Regions from separate parts of the Pseudalkalibacillus sp. JSM 102089 genome, predicted to be linked through region 1. Evidence: a T-box and tRNA genes for the amino acid it is inferred to sense, from the RefSeq annotation. Region 1 holds a T-box; the other regions hold tRNA genes.
The links. The T-box of region 1 lies ahead of serS (serine--tRNA ligase). A T-box ahead of a tRNA ligase gene usually reads a tRNA of that ligase, here a tRNA-Ser.
Positions count from the first base shown of each region.

Region 1 (7,197 bases):
TAAGCTATGAAGGGCTCGTATTCGCTTCATTAAACAGCGTAAACAATAAAATTCGCTTACACCACAGCTCATTTCGCTTTTTTCTCAAAATAACTAGACATCGGATAGATCGTCACGCTTTGAAAAACAAGAGATAGCAACACAGCCCCAAACGTGAGAGAGATAAGTGTACTATCTCCTGAACCATACTCAGATTCCAAACTTAGAAGAAGTGCAACCGACATCGTTCCCCGTATGCCGGACCAGGTAACAAGCGAAATGTCTTTCCAATTAAATTCATTACGCCAGGCTGTAAATGATTTAATAATACCTGCAAGCACAAGGAAACGAACAACGACAGATGCGAGAAAGATCAATCCTGCAAATACCCAGTAGTTAAAATCAAGATAGTTTGTTGATTCAATCCCTATTAATAAAAAAATCAATGCGAGAATACTTGGCTCAACAACTTCCCAGAAGCTGTTAAGGTATTCTCTATAGTGTGATTCTTTAATAAAGCCATCAAGTTCATATGAAAGCACGATTCCAGCTGCAACGACGGAGAGGACTCCTGACACACCAAGATTTTCTGCTACATAAAAACTTCCATAAGCGAGCACGATACTTAGCATCACCTGGTATTGTCGCTGATGTGTAAAAGAAATGGCTCGACAGACAATCCAACTAAATATCGCTCCGATCGCAATTCCTCCAATTGACACAAGAGCAAAGTCATAAATAAACGAGCTAATAGAAAAGCTCTCATCACCAAGATACATGCCAGCGAACACTGTAAAAAGAACGATACTCGTTCCATCGTTCACCATCGATTCACCTTCGACCACATCTGCTATTTTGGGATCTTTTGAAGCCTGCTTTAAAATTGAGACCACTGAGACGGGATCAGTAGGTGTAAGAATAGAAGCAATTAATAAAGCCCCAACAAATGATAATGAAAGGAACGGCCCGCTCATAATAAATAATAAACTACCGAGGAGGAGAGCACTCAATAGTAATCCCAGCGTGCTTAATGCGGCAATAATACCCGCGTGCTTTTTTAGATGAGCAAATGGGAACTGATACGCAGAAATAAAAAGAAGAGCAGGTAGAAACCATTCAAAGATAATGTCTTTCGTTATATGTACGGAGCTGAAGAACGGAAGAAAAGAAAGTCCTATTCCTAAACCTAATAAGACCAGTGGTGCAGGGAAGTTTTTTTGCTTTTTATCAATCGTATAAACTAAATAACCGATGAACAGTAAAATTAAGATCTGATTAGAATCCATGATTTCACTCCTTTGTATTAGTGTCATTCCCTACTCCATTTAGGCTTCAAACAGGCAGGCTTTATTTACCTCTAACTTGCTTGCTTTAACCCTGTCAACAGTTCGTGGTGTATGCTACAATAATCTTTGTCTATTCAAAGATAAGCAAGGTCTGCTATAGGAAACGACGGAGGAGGATACGTATGAACCAGACCCCATTTATTGCCGTCGAAGGCCCCATCGGAGTTGGAAAGACCTCCCTATCTCGAGCGATTGCTGCTCATTATCAATTTGAACTTTTTCAAGAAATCGTAGAAGAGAATCCCTTTCTCGGTAAGTTTTACGACAACATTGAAGAGTGGAGCTTCCAAACCGAGATGTTTTTTCTCAGCCATCGATACAAACAGTTAGAGGAAATGGAGAAGCATCATTTATCAAAACAGCTTCCCGTTATTTCCGATTACCACATCTTTAAGAATAAGATATTTGCCCAACAGACACTTAGTGACAAGCACTTTTCTAAATATATGAAGATTTATGACATTCTAACCGAAGGAATGCCCGAACCGAACGTCATTATCTATTTAAATGCTAGCCTTGAAACGCTGCTTAACCGTATTTCACAACGTGGAAGACAGATTGAAAAAAGCATCGATCCCGCTTATCTTGAGCGTCTTTCATCTGACTATGAACGGTTTATGCAAGAATTTGAAGCACATCATCCTGATATTCCTGTGCTCCGTTTCAATGGTGATAAGATGGATTTTGTGTCCAATCAAGATGATTTACACACCATCTTCCAATCCCTCGAAAAAACATTGAAAGAAGGAGACCCTGTTAAATGAATCTCAGAGAAAAATACAACATCCCACAGGATGCCGTCATTACAATCGCTGGTACGGTAGGCGTCGGGAAGTCTACCATTACGAGCTCACTTGCTAACGCCTTACAATTTAGGACTTCTCTTGAAAAAGTAGATAACAATCCATATTTAGAGAAATTCTATAATGACTTCTCACGTTGGAGCTTTCACTTACAAATTTATTTCCTTGCTGAGCGCTTTAAAGAACAGAAGAGAATGTTTGAATATGGTGGAGGATTTGTTCAGGATCGTTCCATTTATGAAGATACAGGCATCTTTGCAAAAATGCATTATGAAAAAGGAACAATGTCAGCTGTTGACTATGATACTTACACGAATCTGTTTCAGTCTATGGTGATGACGCCTTTCTTCCCCCATCCTGATTTAATGATCTATCTTGAAGGATCATTTGATGATGTCGTTGACCGCATTAAAGAGCGTGGCCGTCCGATGGAGCAGCAAACGCCAACTGCTTATTGGGAAGAAATGTATGAGCGTTATACAAATTGGATTGACAGTTTTAATGCCTGTCCAATTCTCCGCTTAAATATCAATGAGTATGATCTAGTTAACGACCCATCCTCTGTTGAACTTATCTTAAAGCGTATTGAACAGAAATTTCAACAAATCCCTTCTTTAAGTAGATAATCTAAAAAAAGCTATCCAACGGATAGCTTTTTTCTTATGGTAAAATATGAGTACATAGAAAAAACCGCTGTCGGCGATGACAGCGGTCGAAATATAATCTCCAAATTATATGCGCGTTGGTTATTAATTAGTAAATGGAGGAGGAAGAGGGATTCGAACCCCCGCGGGCGACTAAGCCCCTGTCGGTTTTCAAGACCGATCCCTTCAGCCAGACTTGGGTATTCCTCCGTGTGAAAAAGTTATTAACTAACTGCGACAAGTAATATAATATCATCGTCCTATAATAATGTCAACGATATCTCAAAACTTTTTTAAAAGAATTTGAATTACTTACTTATGTTGATCATTTCAGTTAAACCGCGCCGAAAATCAACACCCCTTACTATACACGATTATATCCTAAAAATAAAGAGCAGAGACGCCTCTGCTCTTTATCATTTTTCTATTTAATGATTTCACGACCACCCATGTATGGACGCAGAACTTCAGGAACAATTACAGTGCCATCTTCTTGTTGATAGTTCTCTAAGATTGCTGCAACTGTTCTTCCAATCGCAAGACCAGATCCGTTTAACGTATGAAGGAATTCTGGCTTACCGTTCTTTTCTCGACGGAAGCGAATACCTGCGCGTCGTGCCTGGAAGTCTTCAAAGTTACTGCAAGAAGAAATTTCACGATATGTGCCATAGCTTGGAATCCAAACTTCAATATCGTATTTCTTTGCTGCTGTAAATCCAAGATCACCTGTACACATGCTCATCACGCGGTAAGGCAAGTTCAACAGCTGTAGCACTTTCTCAGCGTGGCCAGTAAGCTTTTCAAGCTCGTCATAAGAATCTTCAGGCTTAACGAAGCGAACAAGCTCTACTTTGTTAAACTGATGCTGACGAATCAGTCCACGTGTATCACGACCAGCAGAACCAGCTTCAGAACGGAAGCAAGCACTATATGCGGTGTAAGCCAGTGGAAGATCTTCTCCGTCCATAATTTCATCACGGTGGAAATTTGTAACAGGAACTTCCGCTGTCGGAATTAAGAAATAGTCTTCTTCCCTAATTTTGAACGCATCTTCTTCAAATTTAGGTAACTGACCAGTTCCAGTCATGCTCTCACGGTTCACAAGGTAAGGAGGCAGAATCTCTTCATAGCCATGCTCTGATTCATGTAAGTCCATCATAAAGTTAATCAATGAACGTTCAAGACGAGCTCCAACACCTTTATAGAATGCGAAGCGACTACCCGTTACTTTTGCAGCACGTTCAAAGTTAATAATATTTAGATCAGTTGCGATATCCCAGTGTGGCTTCGCTTCAAAAGCAAAATCATTTTTCTCTCCCCACGTACGGATTTCGATATTATCGTCTTCCGTCTCACCAACAGGTACACTGTCATGCGGAATGTTTGGAATTTGAAGAAGAATTTGCTCAAGTTCGGTCTCAACATTGCGAAGCTCTTCATCCATTGTTTTAATCTTATCGCCAACTTCACGCATTTCTTTAATAAGGTGATCAGCATCTTTCTTCTCACGTTTAAATGCTGCCACGTTTTTAGAAGCTTCATTCCGCTGTCCTTTTAACTGTTCTGTTTCAGCGATAAGGTCTCTTCTTCGCTGGTCAAGCTCTTCAAAACGATCAAGACCTACTAGATCTTCCCCACGCTTAGATAGCTTTACTTTTACTTCTTCAAAATTCTTACGCAAATACTTTAAATCGATCATGCTTTTTCCTCCTTTTTAAATGAACAATAAACGAGTTAACGAAAGGGATAGTGGTGTAGAGACGTGTATTTAAATACAAAAAAGCCCCCGTCCCCTATAAAGGGACGAGAGCTACCCGCGTTGCCACCCTGATTGCAGACGATTGTCTGCCTCTTAACAGAATAACGGTCTGCTCCGAGAAAGCCTACTTCGTTCAGCATTCTACTCAGGGATGGATTCACAGGGTTCAATGATCGATTCGCACCACACATCGACTCTCTTGGCATTGAACATCTATTACTAATTCCCGTCAACGTTTTCGTTTATCATTCGTCTTATGCAGAAAAAGAATTCTCTTCTTCTTGGTACGTAATAATTTACACGAAAAATTACTCTGTTGCAAGTCCTTCTTTCTTAAACTCCAAAACCATATCAATAAACATCTGATGCATGCGATCATCATCTGTTAGTTCTGGATGGAAGGCACACGCAAGAAAACGTCCATGACGTGCAGCTACGATTTTTTCATTAAACGTAGCAAGCACTTCAACATCTTCTCCAACTTCTTCGATATAAGGAGCTCGAATGAAGACACCGATAAAGTCATCTTCTAATCCTTTAACAGGTAATGGCGCTTCAAAGCTTTCGCGCTGACGTCCGAATGCATTTCTTTTTGCTTTTACATCCATAACGCCAATATGCGATCCGTCTACTCCTTCAATATGCTTTGAAAGCAGAATTAGCCCAGCACATGTACCGAAAATAGGCTTCTCAGCTGCAAAAGCTTTAAGTGGCTCTAAAAATCCATATTGATCAATTAATCGACGCATTGTCGTACTCTCTCCACCAGGTAGTACGAGTCCATCTAAATCCTTGAGTTGCTCTACTCGTTTCACAACAATGATTTCTGCTTCTTTTGTTTCAAGTGCTTTCACATGTTCTCGGATTGCACCTTGCAGTCCAAGGACCCCAACTCTCACCATACTTCTCTCGACTCCTTCTCTTTATCTAAGTAAGAACCCCACCTTATGTTGCACAGGTGGGGGATCAATGTTTTACCAGCCGCGCTCTTGCATACGGTCTGATGGCTTAAGTGAAGAAATTTCAATACCTGGCATTGCGATACCAAGGTTCTTAGAAATATTCGCGATCAATTCATAATCCTGATAGTGAGTTGTTGCTTCCACAATAGCTTTAGCAAATTTCTCAGGATTATCCGATTTGAAAATTCCAGATCCAACGAAGACGCCGTCAGAACCAAGCTCCATCATTAGTGCTGCATCTGCAGGAGTTGCGATGCCACCAGCAGCAAAGTTAACAACCGGAAGACGTCCAAGCTCTTTAATTTGAAGAAGAAGCTCAAATGGCGCCTGAAGGTTTTTCGCTTCAGTCATCAATTCGTCTTCAGACATGCTTGAAATTTTACGAATTTGGGATTGAATAAGACGCTGATGACGTACAGCTTCAACAACGTTTCCTGTTCCAGGTTCACCTTTCGTACGAAGCATTGCAGCACCTTCACCTACGCGGCGCAGTGCTTCACCAAGGTTACGCGCTCCACATACAAACGGAACAGTGTACTTGCGCTTATCAAGGTGGAATTCTTCGTCAACTGGAGTAAGAACTTCACTTTCATCAATGTAGTCAACGCCCATTGATTCAAGAACGCGTGCTTCTACAATATGACCAATACGGCATTTTGCCATTACTGGAATCGATACGGCATTCACAACGTCCTCTACGATTGTAGGATCAGCCATACGCGCTACGCCGCCTGCTGCACGAATATCAGATGGCACTCGTTCTAGTGCCATTACTGCTACTGCACCAGCTTCTTCTGCAATCTTAGCTTGCTCTGCATTGACAACGTCCATAATCACGCCGCCCTTTTGCATTTCAGCCATACCACGTTTTACACGATCTGTACCTGTTTGTTGATTCATCTATATTCCTCCCATATCTATACTTAGAAACGTCTTTGTTACACGACATCTATCAAACGCTTTTATTGTAACATTTTTTCATGACTTGTCCTATCACATGTGCAGTGATTTCATAAAAGATTTAGAAAAATACTCCTCGATGAACGCATCGAAGAGTATTTTTTCCAAGTATACTTGATATTATTAATTAAAACAGACCTTTCACTGCATCTGCTACGCTAGTCCATACACCAGAAAAGAAGCCACCAATCGCTCGCATAGTAAGTGTAAACCAACCTGCTTTTTCAACAGATTCAGTTGCTACAAGAGGTACTGAAGAGCCCTTGTCACCTGTTATGTAACCGAAGTCTTCACCGGTTGATTTTAAGACGACTTTTCCAACTTGATCACCTTCTTTGATTGGTGCAGTTAGTTCTCCATCTTCTGTTAGAAGAGATTGATCGTATTCATAGCTTAGTTTAAATGGTTCTTTCGTATTCTTCACTGTTACTGCATTGAAAGATTCTCCTGCAGCGACCCCAACTTCTTTCTCCTTACCTTTAACAACTTTAACCGTGGAATTACCATCAGCTTTATCACCTTCAGTAACGATTGTTTGGGCCTGGAATTGATCAAATCCATAGTTCAGAAGCTTAGCTGTTTCTTCAAAACGAGCTTCATACGAATCAGTTTTCATCACAACAGAAATTAATCGCATATCACCTTGTTTAGCTGTTCCTGTAAAAGCAAATCCAGCAAGGTCTGTAGAACCAGTCTTGAGACCATCTATGCCTTCTACTTTGTATTTATTAGCATATACAAGTG
Region 1 covers NZ_JBEWYW010000022.1:12,226-19,422, forward strand. The annotation lists gene ABVF21_RS22165 (cation:proton antiporter) at 69-1,265, opposite strand; gene ABVF21_RS22170 (deoxynucleoside kinase) at 1,448-2,089, shown strand; gene ABVF21_RS22175 (deoxynucleoside kinase) at 2,086-2,754, shown strand; tRNA gene ABVF21_RS22180 (tRNA-Ser) at 2,890-2,982, opposite strand; gene serS (serine--tRNA ligase) at 3,197-4,471, opposite strand; T-box leader at 4,569-4,773, opposite strand; gene pdxT (pyridoxal 5'-phosphate synthase glutaminase subunit PdxT) at 4,840-5,433, opposite strand; gene pdxS (pyridoxal 5'-phosphate synthase lyase subunit PdxS) at 5,506-6,393, opposite strand; gene ABVF21_RS22200 (D-alanyl-D-alanine carboxypeptidase family protein) at 6,581-7,197, opposite strand, start outside.

Region 2 (7,197 bases), on a different contig from region 1:
GATTTGCAATCAGAAGCTTCAGCATATCAAGTGCTGTTATATTATCAATATGTAGAAATAGAAGATCCGGATTATTTTGCTCGAAAGCATCTTAAGTATTGTCAATCACTCAATTTAAAAGGTCGAGTCCTTGTAGGCAAAGAGGGTATTAATGGCACGGTTTCAGGAACCGTTGAGGATACTGAGCGCTACATGGACGAACTAAAAGCAGATGAACGCTTTCGTGATATGGTTTTCAAAATTGATGAAGCAGAAGGTCATGCTTTTAAAAAGATGCACGTACGTCCGCGCGAAGAAATCGTTTCACTAAAGCTTGAGGAAGATGTAAACCCGAAAGAAATAACCGGGAATTATCTTGAGCCAAAGGAATTTATGGAAGCATTAGAAGATGATGATGTAATTGTTATCGATGCACGAAATGACTATGAGTACGATATTGGTCATTTTCGCAATGCAATTCGTCCTGATATAAAGGCTTTTCGAGATCTTCCGGACTGGATTGAACAAAATCTTTCGGACCAAAAAGATAAGAAAGTATTAACTTATTGTACAGGTGGAATTCGCTGTGAGAAATTTTCTGGTTACTTAATGAAAAAAGGTTTTTCCGACGTTTCACAGCTTCATGGAGGAATTGTAACGTATGGTAAAGACCCGGAGGTACAGGGGAAATATTTTGATGGCAAGTGCTTTGTATTTGATGATCGTCTTGCTGTTAATGTAAACCGTACCGATGAAGATACAGTTGTAGGGAAATGCTACCATTGTGAGGATCCAGCAGATACTTATATCAATTGTGCTAATGTACAGTGTGACAAGCTTCATATCGTCTGTGATTCTTGCAAAGAGGAGTATAACCATTATTGTTCTTCTGCATGTGAAGAAGAAGTTCGTATGATCCAATCGTAACGCAGCGGCTAACGCTGCGTTTTTTCTTACATTGAAACAAGAGAGGAGGCGCGTTAAGATGTGCTTAATTGCTGTAGCTCAAAATGTTCATCCTACATACCCATTTATACTCGTAGCCAACCGAGATGAATTCTACGAGCGTCCAACAAAACCTGCGAACTATTGGAGAGATGTACCAGAACTACTTGCGGGGCGTGATTTAAAGGCTATGGGAACATGGCTAGGGGTTACAACAAACGGAAGAATTGCAGCCCTTACGAACTATCGAGAAGCGAATGAGCAGCCTAAAAGTCTATCAAGGGGTGATCTAACGGCCGATTACTTACGTGATCATCAATCCCCATTATCATACTTAGAAATGGTTCGACAAAAGAAAGATCAGTACAATGGATTTAATTTAATCATAGGAGATTTTAAGAGCCTTTATTATTATTCAAATCGGCAGGATCAAATTTCAAAACTAGAGAACGGTGTTCACGCTGTTAGTAATCACTTACTGAATACGAGCTGGCCAAAGGTTGAGCAGCTTAAAGAAGAATTGAAATACTATTTAAGTGCAGAAAAGAACCTCGATCAGAATCGTCTTTTTGAAATGCTTTCTCACGCTGAGCCTGCACCTGATCATCTATTACCACAGACAGGCGTGCCGATCGAATGGGAAAGGATGCTTTCACCTGTTTTTATTAAGTCGGATCATTACGGAACGAGGGCGCAAACTGTTATTATGGTTTCACAAAATGGAGAAGTTACTTTTGTTGAGAGGTCAGGAGAAGATCAGGAAAATTACTACCAATTTAATCTTGAAGAAGCATAATTGCGCTCCAAGTGAATAAATTATGTGTTACCTGTAACTTTTGCCAATAGATCGATGGTGAAAAAAGATTCGGGTTTAACAACAGAAAAATAGGGTAATGAGAGTTATTACTTATGAGGAGGGGTTTTTTTGAAAAGAAAGCGTCACTATGTTGAAGATCAGCTTTTGCGGGAATCAAGCGACATGAAAGAGTACCGAAAATATGATTCTGAAATGGTGACTAAAAAAAGACCAATACTCCGCCAAAATAAAAAGAAAAAACCACTTATTCAAACGCCAGTATAAGCAGGGGAGAGCGCTCCCTGCTTTTTCTATGTGAAAAATGGAGTGCTTAACTATGGGGATTATTTTTTTGTGAAAAAGGGTTGTGTTTTTTTCGAGTCGGTGATAAGATAAGTCTTGTCCTTGAAAAAACACATTAAAAAAAGTGTTGACGAGACAAAAGATGATATTGTATAATAATGAAGTCGCTGTTTAACGGAGGATTAGCTCAGCTGGGAGAGCATCTGCCTTACAAGCAGAGGGTCGGCGGTTCGAGCCCGTCATCCTCCACCATTTATTTTTGATGAGTTTCATTAAATTATGCCGGCCTAGCTCAATTGGTAGAGCAACTGACTTGTAATCAGTAGGTTGGGGGTTCAAGTCCTCTGGCCGGCACCACACATGCGGGTGTGGCGGAATTGGCAGACGCGCTAGACTTAGGATCTAGTGTCTTATGACGTGGGGGTTCAAGTCCCTTCACCCGCACCATAGAATATGCGCCCGTAGCTCAATTGGATAGAGCGTCTGACTACGGATCAGAAGGTTAGGGATTCGACTTCTCTCGGGCGCACCATATTGGGGCCTTAGCTCAGCTGGGAGAGCGCCTGCCTTGCACGCAGGAGGTCAGCGGTTCGATCCCGCTAGGCTCCACCATATATATATATTCATGTTTTCGGAGGAATACCCAAGTCTGGCTGAAGGGATCGGTCTTGAAAACCGACAGGGGCTTAGTCGCCCGCGGGGGTTCGAATCCCTCTTCCTCCTCCATCTTTGCGGGTGTAGTTTAGTGGTAAAACCTCAGCCTTCCAAGCTGATGTCGTGGGTTCGATCCCCATCACCCGCTCCATTTTGTTGGCCCGTTGGTCAAGCGGTTAAGACACCGCCCTTTCACGGCGGTATCACGGGTTCGATTCCCGTACGGGTCACCAACTAAATTTTCATAAACTTTATTGGCTTAAGCATACTCAAAGAGGTGCTTTTTTTGTTGTTTTCAATTCGGTACGTCTTATCAGAATACAGCATACAGTGACTGTATAAGAGAGGGGATGGACCGAATGTATTATGAAGAACATGAGCATATTGCTTATCATTATGACAACACAGATGCCTATCGTCAGCAACCGGTAGCTCCAACATCGAGCCCACCAGCATCACCGCCTCCTAGACCACAGTCAGCACAAGCTGGAACATTTGCTGTAGATCCAGGATCAATTAGAAGGTGTATGTATCGGTTTACTTATATTTGGATGAGGGGCGGCAATTCATTTTGGTTTTGGCCAGTATATGTAGGGCGTACTTCTGTTTCGGGGTTTCGCTGGACCGGTAGAAGGTGGGTATATACAGGCATAAGTCTGAGAAGAATTGATATGTTTACTTGTTAATAGATAGGGCGCTTACATGAAGCGCTCTTTTTTAAAGGCTCTTTTCGTAGACGTTGTTGCTATAGTAGGTGAATTTTCGCTTCAATCAAGGAAGTTTAGAGTTTAATTCAACAATTGTTTCGAAAGCAACAATTTTTATAAAAGGGACTTTTAAATGAAAAGCTTCTTTAACTTAGCCAAATGAAAATTAATGAAAAATCGTCTAAACATCTGGCTTTTTTGAGAAGATCATGCGAGAATAATACTAACTATTGATCTTCGAAAGTCAGGTGCACATAATGAAATTCCCTCTTTGGATGAGAAAGTTATTTGTAGCATTTGTTGCTGTTGTTACGCTTGGAACTGTGATTCCTACTGGATATCTAGCAGATGACAAAACAGAGGCATCAGAGAATTATCAAGAAGAAAACCATCTTCTTATTGAGTCGAGGGACGAGCCTGATAAGGCGATAGAGCCTGTTGTTGATCAGTATGATTGGCCCATCATAGCTCAGGACGCTTCTTCTTCTGAACTACTGACGCATTTTGTAAGCTATGCAAGCAATCAATCTGAGCAACTCGGGCTAACAAAATTCGGTGAAACGATCTCAACTCGAGTCGGTAACGAGTATCGAGATGCAATTGTACCTAAAATGACAGAAGCGATCGCTACCTCAGTGGAAAATCTGGATGAGGATACGTTAAGGTCACTTCGTTTGACGGACAACCCTTCTGGTGGATACGGAGAACGCATTCTTCATGTGTATAATGAACAGAGCGGGGAAGACTTATTGCGTTTCCATGTGAGAAGAGATCACCCCCCACAAGATGGCTATTGGTTTAATTTTCATTACCATGCAGCGAATGATGATTTTGAAGAACATTATGAAGTAGGTAAGATTTATTGGGATAAAAACACTCCGCCTAAGTGGCTCTCGTAAGAGAGGTGCGCGGGGTGTTTTTGGTTGGAGATTAAGGGAGGATCACAACATAGATGGAACTTGTACAATGTATTAGAGATGTTTTCGAAGAAGAGCCTTTAACCGGCTCAGAGAATGTATTGAATCGTAAATTATTTAAGGAAGGTCATTTCTACCCAGTTTATAAAGATGAGCATCATAGCTGGATTACGCTTGATGATGAAGGAGAGCAGCATATTATTGCTACCGGCATCTCCCTCAATGAAGACTTCTGGTTTACTTTTCGGTTTCGCATTGCATAATAAAAAGCCGCATTAAGCGGCTTTTACTTTTTTTTAGGGCGCGCATTTTGCGGGCCACTTTTTTTATTCATAAGAAGAGCGTCTTCGCCTTCTTTTTCACCTTGCACACCGGCTTTCGGATCATACGCGTTTCGATTTTTCATGTAAGCTCCTCCTCTAATTGGATTCACTTATTAGTATGTCCATATTCGTTTAAAACATCGGATTTTCTTCAATAAACTGGTAGACGTTATCAACTAGCTCATCGGGCGTTTCGGCAGTAACGCGTTCGCCGTTAACGAGACAGTAAATATCCTGGCTACAAAGTGTGCAGTGACCAAGACAAGAATATTCGAGCACATCAAGATCTGTATCTTTTTCTAGTTTTTCCATTGCTTTATGTGAACCGCTCGAAAGATTGCTCATGCAGAATTCAACTATTGGATTCATCTTTTATTCACCTCGGGTTTTCCTTACTATTACAAGACTGTTTCTATTCTATCAAGAAGGTGTGAAAATGAACAACCATTTGCATAAGATCAAGAAACAAATTGATGGATAACCATATAATTTGTAAGAGAAGGGTTTATTTCTATATAATTAGGAAAAATAACATAATGAAGTCGATAGAGGAGGGTCATTATGCATAAAGCAGTTATTGTAGGAACAGGACCAGCGGGTTTAACAGCAGCCATTTATCTTGCGAGGGCTAATATGGAGCCGCTCGTCATTGAGGGACCGGAACCTGGTGGTCAGCTTACGTTAACAACAGATGTTGAGAACTTTCCCGGTTTTCCAGATGGCGTTCTCGGTCCAGAATTGATGGAAAATATGAAGAAGCAGGCGCTTAGGTTTGGCGCTACAATTGAGCGTGGATGGGTGAAGGATATTGATTTTAGTGAGCGTCCATTTAAATTAAAAACAGATACACTTGGGGATATTATGGCGGAGTCTGTTTTGATTTCGACTGGTGCTTCAGCAAAGCTTCTAGGTATACCAGGAGAATCAGAGAACATGGGTCGAGGCGTGAGTACATGTGCAACGTGTGACGGCTTTTTCTTCCGTGGTAAAAAAATCGTTGTGATTGGTGGAGGAGACTCGGCTATGGAAGAAGCGACTTTCTTAACGAAATTCGCTTCAGAAGTTACTGTTCTTCATAGGAGGAAAGAACTTCGCGCATCAAAAATAATGCAAGAGCGTGCTCGTTCCAATGAAAAAATAAGCTGGAAGCTGAATGCTTCCCCACTAGAGGTTGTGGCAGAAAACAATAAAGTAAGCGGGATTAAAGTAAAGAATAGTGATACGGGAGAAGAGGAGTTCGTTAAGACAGACGGCATATTTGTTGCAATTGGCCATCGTCCAAACACTGATTTTCTCGAGGGTAAAATTAATATGGATGATAAAGGTTACGTTCAAGTAGAACCAGGAACGACAAAAACGAACGTCCCTGGCGTGTTTGCTTGTGGAGATGTACAAGATTTTACTTACCGTCAAGCGATCACAGCAGCAGGTACAGGGTGTATGGCGGCTATGGATTGTGAGCGTTTCCTCGAAGGAAACGCCTTTATAGACTGGAGTATGTAAGAAGAAAAAGCGCAGGCCTTGGCCTTGCGCTTTTTTAGTCGATGTTAATATAATTTGAATCGGTACGTATGCGATCGGATTTAGGTATCTTAATTTCAAGAACACCGTTTTCGTATTTCCCTTTCACATTTTTCATGGAAAAGTGAAAGGGAAGCTTAATGGTGCGACTAGTACTTGAATAGGATCGTTCTTGTTTGTAATATTTTTGTTTATCGTTTCGTGACTCATGAAATTCTTTCGATTCAATGGAGATTCGGAGACCATCTCCAAGTGGTTCCACTTTAATTTGCTCCTTCGTGATACCAGGTAACTCTGCTTCAACAATAAATGCATCCTCTGTTTCATAAAGATCAACCCGAAACGACTGAGCTGGTAGCAGATTCGCAAATGGCTCTTTAAAGAAATCATCAAAGGTGTTCATCCAATTTTGAATAGCAGGGTCTTGAAACAGTTTAGGTAATTTATCGCCTTTCGCCATGGTTATTTCATCCTTTCAAACATTTCTGATATACAGTATGTTTGCCCAAGGAAAATGTGCTTTTTGGCTGTATTTTACATACAATTCGCAAGTTACTTCTCATCTTTCTTCATGTTACAATGATTATTAGAGAATTGAAGGAGGAGTACAATGAAGACTTATTTGCAGCTATGCGAAGAAATTTTACATAACGGAACAAAGAAATCTGATCGAACAGGAACGGGGACGGTCAGTGTTTTTGGACATCAAATGAGGTTTGATTTACAAGAGGGTTTTCCAGCTTTAACTACCAAAAAACTTCACTTAAGATCAATTATTCATGAGCTTCTTTGGTTTTTAAATGGAGATACCAATGTAAAGTATCTTCAGGATAATGGTGTGCGCATCTGGAATGAATGGGCTGATGAAGATGGTGAGCTTGGTCCAGTTTATGGTCATCAATGGCGCTCGTGGACGGGCGCGGACGGATCAACCGTTGATCAAATTGCAAAAGTAGTTGAGCAAATTAAAACAAATCCGAATTCAAGAAGAATGATTGTAACAGCATGGAACCCATCAGAAGTTGATGACATGGCTTTACCTCCATGTCACT
Region 2 covers NZ_JBEWYW010000001.1:330,680-337,876, reverse strand. The annotation lists gene ABVF21_RS01585 (rhodanese-related sulfurtransferase) at 4-906, shown strand; gene ABVF21_RS01580 (NRDE family protein) at 965-1,720, shown strand; gene ABVF21_RS01575 (hypothetical protein) at 1,850-2,005, shown strand; tRNA gene ABVF21_RS01570 (tRNA-Val) at 2,200-2,275, shown strand; tRNA gene ABVF21_RS01565 (tRNA-Thr) at 2,305-2,380, shown strand; tRNA gene ABVF21_RS01560 (tRNA-Leu) at 2,386-2,470, shown strand; tRNA gene ABVF21_RS01555 (tRNA-Arg) at 2,479-2,555, shown strand; tRNA gene ABVF21_RS01550 (tRNA-Ala) at 2,560-2,635, shown strand; tRNA gene ABVF21_RS01545 (tRNA-Ser) at 2,657-2,749, shown strand; tRNA gene ABVF21_RS01540 (tRNA-Gly) at 2,755-2,828, shown strand; tRNA gene ABVF21_RS01535 (tRNA-Glu) at 2,836-2,910, shown strand; gene ABVF21_RS01530 (transporter) at 3,037-3,363, shown strand; gene ABVF21_RS01525 (YpjP family protein) at 3,642-4,283, shown strand; gene ABVF21_RS01520 (hypothetical protein) at 4,337-4,564, shown strand; gene ABVF21_RS01515 (YuzB family protein) at 4,757-4,993, opposite strand; gene trxB (thioredoxin-disulfide reductase) at 5,186-6,127, shown strand; gene ABVF21_RS01505 (Hsp20/alpha crystallin family protein) at 6,162-6,605, opposite strand; gene ABVF21_RS01500 (thymidylate synthase) at 6,756-7,197, shown strand, end outside.
Region 2: it has a tRNA-Ser gene. The T-box ahead of serS (serine--tRNA ligase) is inferred to sense a tRNA for this amino acid. The anticodon was not compared.

Region 3 (7,197 bases), on a different contig from region 1:
TTGTCTAGCGCCGCTATCTACAACGATTATACGATCTTTTAGGAAAGCGATAACGGAATCATATTGATCAACATCATCAGGATTTGTCTGGTCTGTCGCATCAAAAATAAAAGTATTTCCATCATTTTGTCGAATAAGCGGTTCAGACTGCTCACTTGTTAAAGATCCATCCTCTAAAGTGAATTCTGGTAAATCTGATATATGTGTTTTGAGATCCTCATAAGCGTTTGTAAAGGATAAAGCCGTCATAATTCCAACTGGCACAGAAGAAAGGAACATAAGTAAAAATACGTACAATATTGGCTTACCTAGCTTTTGAAAACGGAACCGGGCCATCATATTTGGGGAAAATAAGCTGTAGTAAAGTTGTTTAAAAACGTTCAAATTAATAATCTCCTTTCTAAATGTGGAGTATTTCTCCACCCAATCAGTTTATCTTATATAGAGAGGTGGGAACAGTATTCTTAATGAAACTTTATTGAAACATGTTTGTTTTCGGCATAATATATTTACAATTCTAGATTAACTCTTTACAAAGGAGGGAGCGATGTAGATAATAGACAAGGGACTTTGTTGAGTATTGTCGAAAAAAATAAAACATAAGTGCAAGGGGTTGAAATGATGGAACTCAACGTTCAGGAGATGATCTTTCAGTTTGTGGGAGGTCTTGGTATTTTCCTGTTTGGACTAAAGTATATGGGAGATGGCCTTCAACGATCAGCAGGTGATCGATTAAGAGATATTCTCGATCGTTTTACCACTAACCCGTTTATGGGTGTGCTTGCGGGGATTGTAGTTACTATCTTATTACAAACTAGCTCAGGTACTACAGTTCTTACAGTGGGATTGGTAAATGCAGGATTTATGACCCTAAGGCAAGCTATCGGAGTTATAATGGGTGCTAATATAGGAACTACAGTAACTGCATTCATTATTGGTATACCTATTAAAGATTACGCCTTACCAATAATTTTCCTCGGTGCAGCATTAATCTTCTTTGTTAAAAACAAAAAGATTACTTATCTTGGGCAGATAATATTTGGTTTTGGTGGATTGTTCTATGGCTTAGAACTTATGAGTAATGGTATGAAACCTTTAAGAAGTCTTCAGGCTTTCCATGATCTCACACTTAGTATGAGTGACAATCCAATATTAGGGGTAGTAATTGGTACTGTATTTACTGTAATCGTTCAGAGTTCTAGCGCTACCATTGGGGTACTTCAAAGTTTGTTTTCCCAAGATGCAATGAATCTTCAAGCAGCTATGCCAGTATTATTTGGAGATAACATTGGTACAACTGTAACTGCTGTTCTAGCATCAATTGGTGCATCAGTAGCAGCTAGAAGAGCAGCCCTTACCCATGTGATTTTTAACTTAATTGGAACAACGATCTTTTTAATTATTTTGTCCCTATACACCCCTTTTATTTCCTATCTTCAAGGTGTATTAAATCTTAATTCAGAAATGACAATCGCATTTGCGCATGGAATTTTCAATGTGTCTAATACAATAATTCAGTTTCCTTTCATTGCTTTACTAGCCGTTATAGTTACGAAAATTATTCCTGGTGATGATTCAACAATTGAATATAAACCTAAACATTTAGATCCTGTGTTCATTGAACAATCTACTTCAGTGGCACTTGGACAAGCGAAAGAAGAAGTTATTCGTATGAGCGGTTTTGCTTATAAAGGTGTTCAAGAGGCTTCTAACTATCTGACTTCTAAAAGTCAGAAAAGCGCAGAAAAAACCGCTCAGTATGAGGAAGCTATTAACAACCTAGATACTAAAATTACAGACTACCTTATTCAGCTATCAGCCACTTCTTTGTCCGGTGATGAGTCAACACGACATGGTATGTTAATGGACTCTGTTCGGGATATTGAGCGTATTGGGGATCATATGGAAAATATTGTTGAATTGGTTGATTATCAGATTAGTAATAAAGTTAAAATGACTGACGTTGCAATGAAAGATCTTGATGAAATGTTTAATTTAACCCTTTCTGCACTACAAGAAGCCTTTGATTCACTCGATAAATGGGACGTAGCAAAGGCCCAGGATGTTGTGCAATTGGAAGATAAGATCGACAAAATGGAAAGAACGCTTCGTAAACAGCATATCCTTCGTCTAAATGAGGGTGAATGTACTGGAAGTGCTGGAATTGTTTTTGTTGATATCATCAGTAACCTTGAGCGTATTGGTGACCATGCGGTGAATATTGCAGAAGCCGTCATTGGAGAAGAATAAATTTGGGAAGCAGAGGGATGCCTCTGCTTCTTTTTATCATTATATAGAAGAAAAGTGACATCTCCGCTAAAATAGAGTCAAGTTGAAGGGAGGTTAAAAGCGTGGATATTCTATTATGGTGCCTGATCATTGCGTCATTCATCATTGCATTTGTGGGATTGATTTATCCGATTATTCCAGCCGTACTATTTATTTATGTTGGGTTTATCCTGTATGGGGGGTTTTTTGAGTTTGGTTCAATGACTATTTCCTTTTGGATTGTTGAAGTTCTGCTGACGATGTTATTATTTATTGCGGACTATGCTAGTAACTTATTTGGCGTGAAGAAGTATGGAGGGTCAAAGGCGGCGATATGGGGGAGTACAATTGGTTTACTTGTTGGCCCGTTTGTTATTCCATTTGCAGGAATCATCCTTGGACCATTTATCGGTGCTATCTTAGCTGAATTAATTATTCATCGAAAAGCTTTTAAAGAATCTGTTCAAGTAGGTGTAGGTTCATTGCTTGGTTTTCTTGGTGGAGCTGTTATGAAAGGTTTACTCCAAATGGTCATGGTTGTTGTGTTCCTAGTGTATGTCCTATAAGTTCTTGATGACAAAATGAAAGCGTGATATAGTATTTTCATAATTGAAATTAAGATTAATTCAATTAAATTTGAAAAACTTATTGACGCTTTCTTAATCCATATGATATATTAGTTCTTGTCGTTAAGAAATATTCCACAGTAGCTCAGTGGTAGAGCTATCGGCTGTTAACCGATCGGTCGTAGGTTCGAATCCTACCTGTGGAGCCATATGGCGGTGTAGCTCAGCTGGCTAGAGCGTACGGTTCATACCCGTGAGGTCGGGGGTTCGATCCCCTCCGCCGCTACCATAATTTTAACGATAAAACATGGCGGTTGTGGCGAAGTGGTTAACGCACCGGATTGTGATTCCGGCATTCGTGGGTTCAATTCCCATCAGCCGCCCCACTTATTACATAAGGACCCTTAGCTCAGCTGGTTAGAGCTGACGGCTCATAACCGTCCGGTCGCAGGTTCGAGTCCTGCAGGGTCCACCAAATGCATATCGGAGGAATACCCAAGTCTGGCTGAAGGGATCGGTCTTGAAAACCGACAGGGGCTTAGTCGCCCGCGGGGGTTCGAATCCCTCTTCCTCCTCCATTCTTTAAAAGTTAGCTTTCTAAAAAATGGATGCAAATTAATTTCTTTTACATTATCGCGGGGTGGAGCAGTTCGGTAGCTCGTTGGGCTCATAACCCAAAGGTCGCAGGTTCAAATCCTGCCCCCGCAACCAAAATAAAATTCTTACTACGTCGAACATACTTCTTTGTTAGAATTTAATTGGAGTGCTCCAGGGGCAACCTAAGCTCATAGCAAGGCCAAATTACTTTTAATGTAAATGCAAACTACATACTAATTAAAGTTAATACTGATAACATGATTTGGCTCTGTAGCTCAGTCGGTAGAGCAGAGGACTGAAAATCCTCGTGTCGGCGGTTCGATTCCGTCCGGAGCCACCACTCAATAAAGATCCCACTCGTCAATTAATGACGAGTTTTTTTATGTTTTATGCATGTTATTACGGTGTTAATTCTCGATTTTATTCGTTAAGATGTTTAATTCTATATACTGAGGGGAAACTTTATCTGTGTTGCGGAAATTCAAAGGTTTATTATTTGAAAACGCATGACAATTCTGCTAGTGTAAACATGTGACGACATCATGTTCAAGTGGTGGCTAACGCTACCCTAACAGCAAGTTACATACTATATTTAAGGAGGAGATTCACAATGGCTAAATTTGAACTACCAGAACTACCTTACGACTACAATGCACTAGAACCACACATCGATGAAGAAACAATGAAGATCCACCACGACAAGCACCATAACGCATATGTAACAAAGTTAAATGGTGCACTAGAAGGTCATGAGGAGCATGCATCTAAGAGCCTTGAAGATCTTCTTGGCAACCTTGACGCACTTCCTGAAGGCATTCGAACTGCTGTTCGAAACAATGGTGGCGGACACGCTAACCACTCACTTTTCTGGCAATTGCTAAGCCCTAACGGTGGCGGCGAACCATCAGGTGATCTAAGCGAAGCACTTAAAAAGAAATTTGGTAGCTTTGAAAGCTTTAAAGAAGAATTTGCTAATGCTGCAGCTGGTCGTTTTGGATCAGGCTGGGCTTGGCTAGTAGTAAAAGGTGGAGAACTTGAAGTAACAAGCACTCCAAACCAAGATACTCCAGTAATGGAAGGTGTTACACCAATTCTTGGGCTAGATGTTTGGGAGCATGCTTATTATCTTAAGTATCAAAACAAACGTCCTGATTATATCGCTGCATTCTGGAATGTAGTTAACTGGGATGAAGTTGCAAAGCGTTACGAAGCAGCTAAATAATTTACCAAGCTTTCAAAACCCCCAACATTTATGTTGGGGGTTTTTCTATTATGGTTCGATTAAGGTATAAATTGTTCCTAAATGGTGTAGTGTGAAATTTATTAAAAAATCTGTAAAATCACAGCCAGTTTCAAAATCATGAGGTGTACAAATCAGAACTTGATGATCTGTGATTGTCAATGAGATGAGGTCATTTCGATATTGGATTTGAAGATAGTGCCTCATCCTATTAATAAAGAACGAGTGTTCATCAACTTTTATATGATGTTGAACTCTTTGAAGTAGTTGGATTCGACTGTCTTTAGTAATGTAGTCTGTCCGATATAGAAAGTAATACATACCTAGTCCCCTTTCAAAAACAGTTTATCCTTTTTGTTTCATCCGCATAACGAACAGAATTTAAGTCAAAATAAGGGTGGATGAAAAAAGGGGAGTTTGTTATGAAAGTTATAAAACATATGATTGGTGAGATAGAGGTAACAAAAGATTTGTTGTTATTACTTACAATCGGTGGTTTATACGCGCTGAGTATTGCGCTCTCAAATACGTTCGTAAATGTTTACTTGTGGAAGCAGTCTGGTGAGTTTGCGGATATAGGTATATACAACCTTGCTGCGGTTATAAGTCAGCCGCTTACCTTTATTCTCGCTGGTAGATGGGCTAAGAAAATGGATAGAGTTATTGTACTGCGGATTGGAGTGATTTTTCTCGCTCTTTTCTATATAACAGTGCTTTTTCTTGGTCAGAACGCTAGTCATTTGCTTATCTTACTGGGCGCTTTACTTGGAATAGGGTTTGGCTTTTATTGGCTTGCATTTAATGTGCTAACATTCGAAATTACAGAACCGGACACAAGGGATTTTTTTAATGGATTCCTTGGTTTACTTACATCTTTCGCAGGGATGATTGGGCCAATATTTGCTGGTGTTATTATTTCAAGTCTAGAAGCATTCACGGGATACAAAGTAATATTTGCCGTCTCACTTGCTTTATTTTTCGCAGCTGTAATCTTAAGTTTCTTTCTCGAACGTCGGTCTGCCAAAGGGACCTTTTCATTTAAACGTGTTCTTCAAGAAAGAAAAGCGAATGCAGATTGGCTTAACATTTTACACGCGCATTTTTTTCAAGGTATAAGAGAAGGTACTTTTATTTTCATTATCGTTGTCCTTGTTTTTATTACGACGGAAAGTGAGCTTGCAATTGGTACATTTGGACTTGTTAATTCAGGTGTGTCATTTTTAGCTTATTATTTGGCGACGAGATTGATTAAACCGCGATATCGTAAGAAGGCTATTTTATATGGCGGGCTTATTCTTTACGCTTCGGTTTTCTTGCTTGTATCCGACCTAACGTTTGCCCGGTTGTTAATGTATGGTGTTTGTATTTCTCTTGCTTATCCACTTTTACTTGTCCCCTACATTTCGCTCACTTACGATGTGATCGGTAAGGCTTGGAATGCAGCAGAAATGCGGATTGAGTACATTGTCGTTCGAGAGGTGTACTTAAACTTAGGACGAATTGTTTCCGTTCTTTTATTCTTATTAACAGTAGCGTTATTCGATGATGTAACGAGCATTCCGATTTTGTTATTAATTGTTGGTGCTGGCCATTCGTTTATTTACCTGTTTGTAAGAAAACTTCAAGCTCCCCATCCCTCAAACCCTTCTCCTGACACCGTACAATAGCTCATTAGACTCTTTACTTTTTTTATATCACTAAGTATAGTAAGTAGAAGAGAGAGCAGAGACACCTGTCTGGAACAGGTGTCTATATTTGTTTAAAGGAAGGGAGTCAATCGTGAAAACGAAAAAAAAGAAAAATCATGTGCCTTTAAGGCTCAATATATTATTTTTATCTGTATTCCTTCTGTTTTCTACATTAATTCTTCGACTGGGCGTTATACAGATTGTAAACGGTGAAGAATACGAACGTGTTTCTGAGCAAACTGAGAATGTTACAGCAGAATCAACAGCACCTCGTGGAAAAATGTATGATCGTTATGGGCGAGTTCTGGTTGATAATAACCCGGAATTTGCACTTACATATATCCGAACGCAGAATACTAAGCAAGCTGAGAGACTTGAATTAGCTCAGAAATTAGCAGGGTATATTGAAAAAGATACAGATGATGTCATTGACCGAGATCTTAAAGATTATTGGATTGTGACGAATCCGGAAAAAGCGAAGGCGAAGCTAACGGAAAAAGAGTGGGAAGCACTTGAGTCGAGTGAAGCTTACCAACTCCAAATTGAACGGATTAATGATGAGGATTTAGCAGAGATTAAGAACGATCCAAAAGAACTTGAGGTAGCTGCTATCAAAAGGGCGATGGATACTGGTTATGCCTTATCCTCTCAAACAATTAAGGTAGGTTTAACTGAAGATGAAATTGCTAAAGTAAGTGAAAACCTTGGTTCGCTACCTGGAATAGAAATTCAAGCAGACGCCACTCGAGAATATCCTTATGGAAATACTCTGCAAACGATTTTCGGAAGGGTCGGACCTATCCCTAAAGATGAGTTAGATTATTATGGTTTGAGAGAT
Region 3 covers NZ_JBEWYW010000004.1:265,071-272,267, forward strand. The annotation lists gene ABVF21_RS11975 (DUF1189 domain-containing protein) at 1-384, opposite strand, end outside; gene ABVF21_RS11980 (Na/Pi cotransporter family protein) at 622-2,250, shown strand; gene ABVF21_RS11985 (DUF456 domain-containing protein) at 2,352-2,834, shown strand; tRNA gene ABVF21_RS11990 (tRNA-Asn) at 2,969-3,043, shown strand; tRNA gene ABVF21_RS11995 (tRNA-Met) at 3,047-3,123, shown strand; tRNA gene ABVF21_RS12000 (tRNA-His) at 3,145-3,220, shown strand; tRNA gene ABVF21_RS12005 (tRNA-Ile) at 3,233-3,309, shown strand; tRNA gene ABVF21_RS12010 (tRNA-Ser) at 3,320-3,412, shown strand; tRNA gene ABVF21_RS12015 (tRNA-Met) at 3,469-3,545, shown strand; tRNA gene ABVF21_RS12020 (tRNA-Phe) at 3,696-3,771, shown strand; gene ABVF21_RS12025 (superoxide dismutase) at 4,042-4,653, shown strand; gene ABVF21_RS12030 (hypothetical protein) at 4,702-4,992, opposite strand; gene ABVF21_RS12035 (MFS transporter) at 5,094-6,338, shown strand; gene ABVF21_RS12040 (peptidoglycan D,D-transpeptidase FtsI family protein) at 6,451-7,197, shown strand, end outside.
Region 3: it has a tRNA-Ser gene. The T-box ahead of serS (serine--tRNA ligase) is inferred to sense a tRNA for this amino acid. The anticodon was not compared.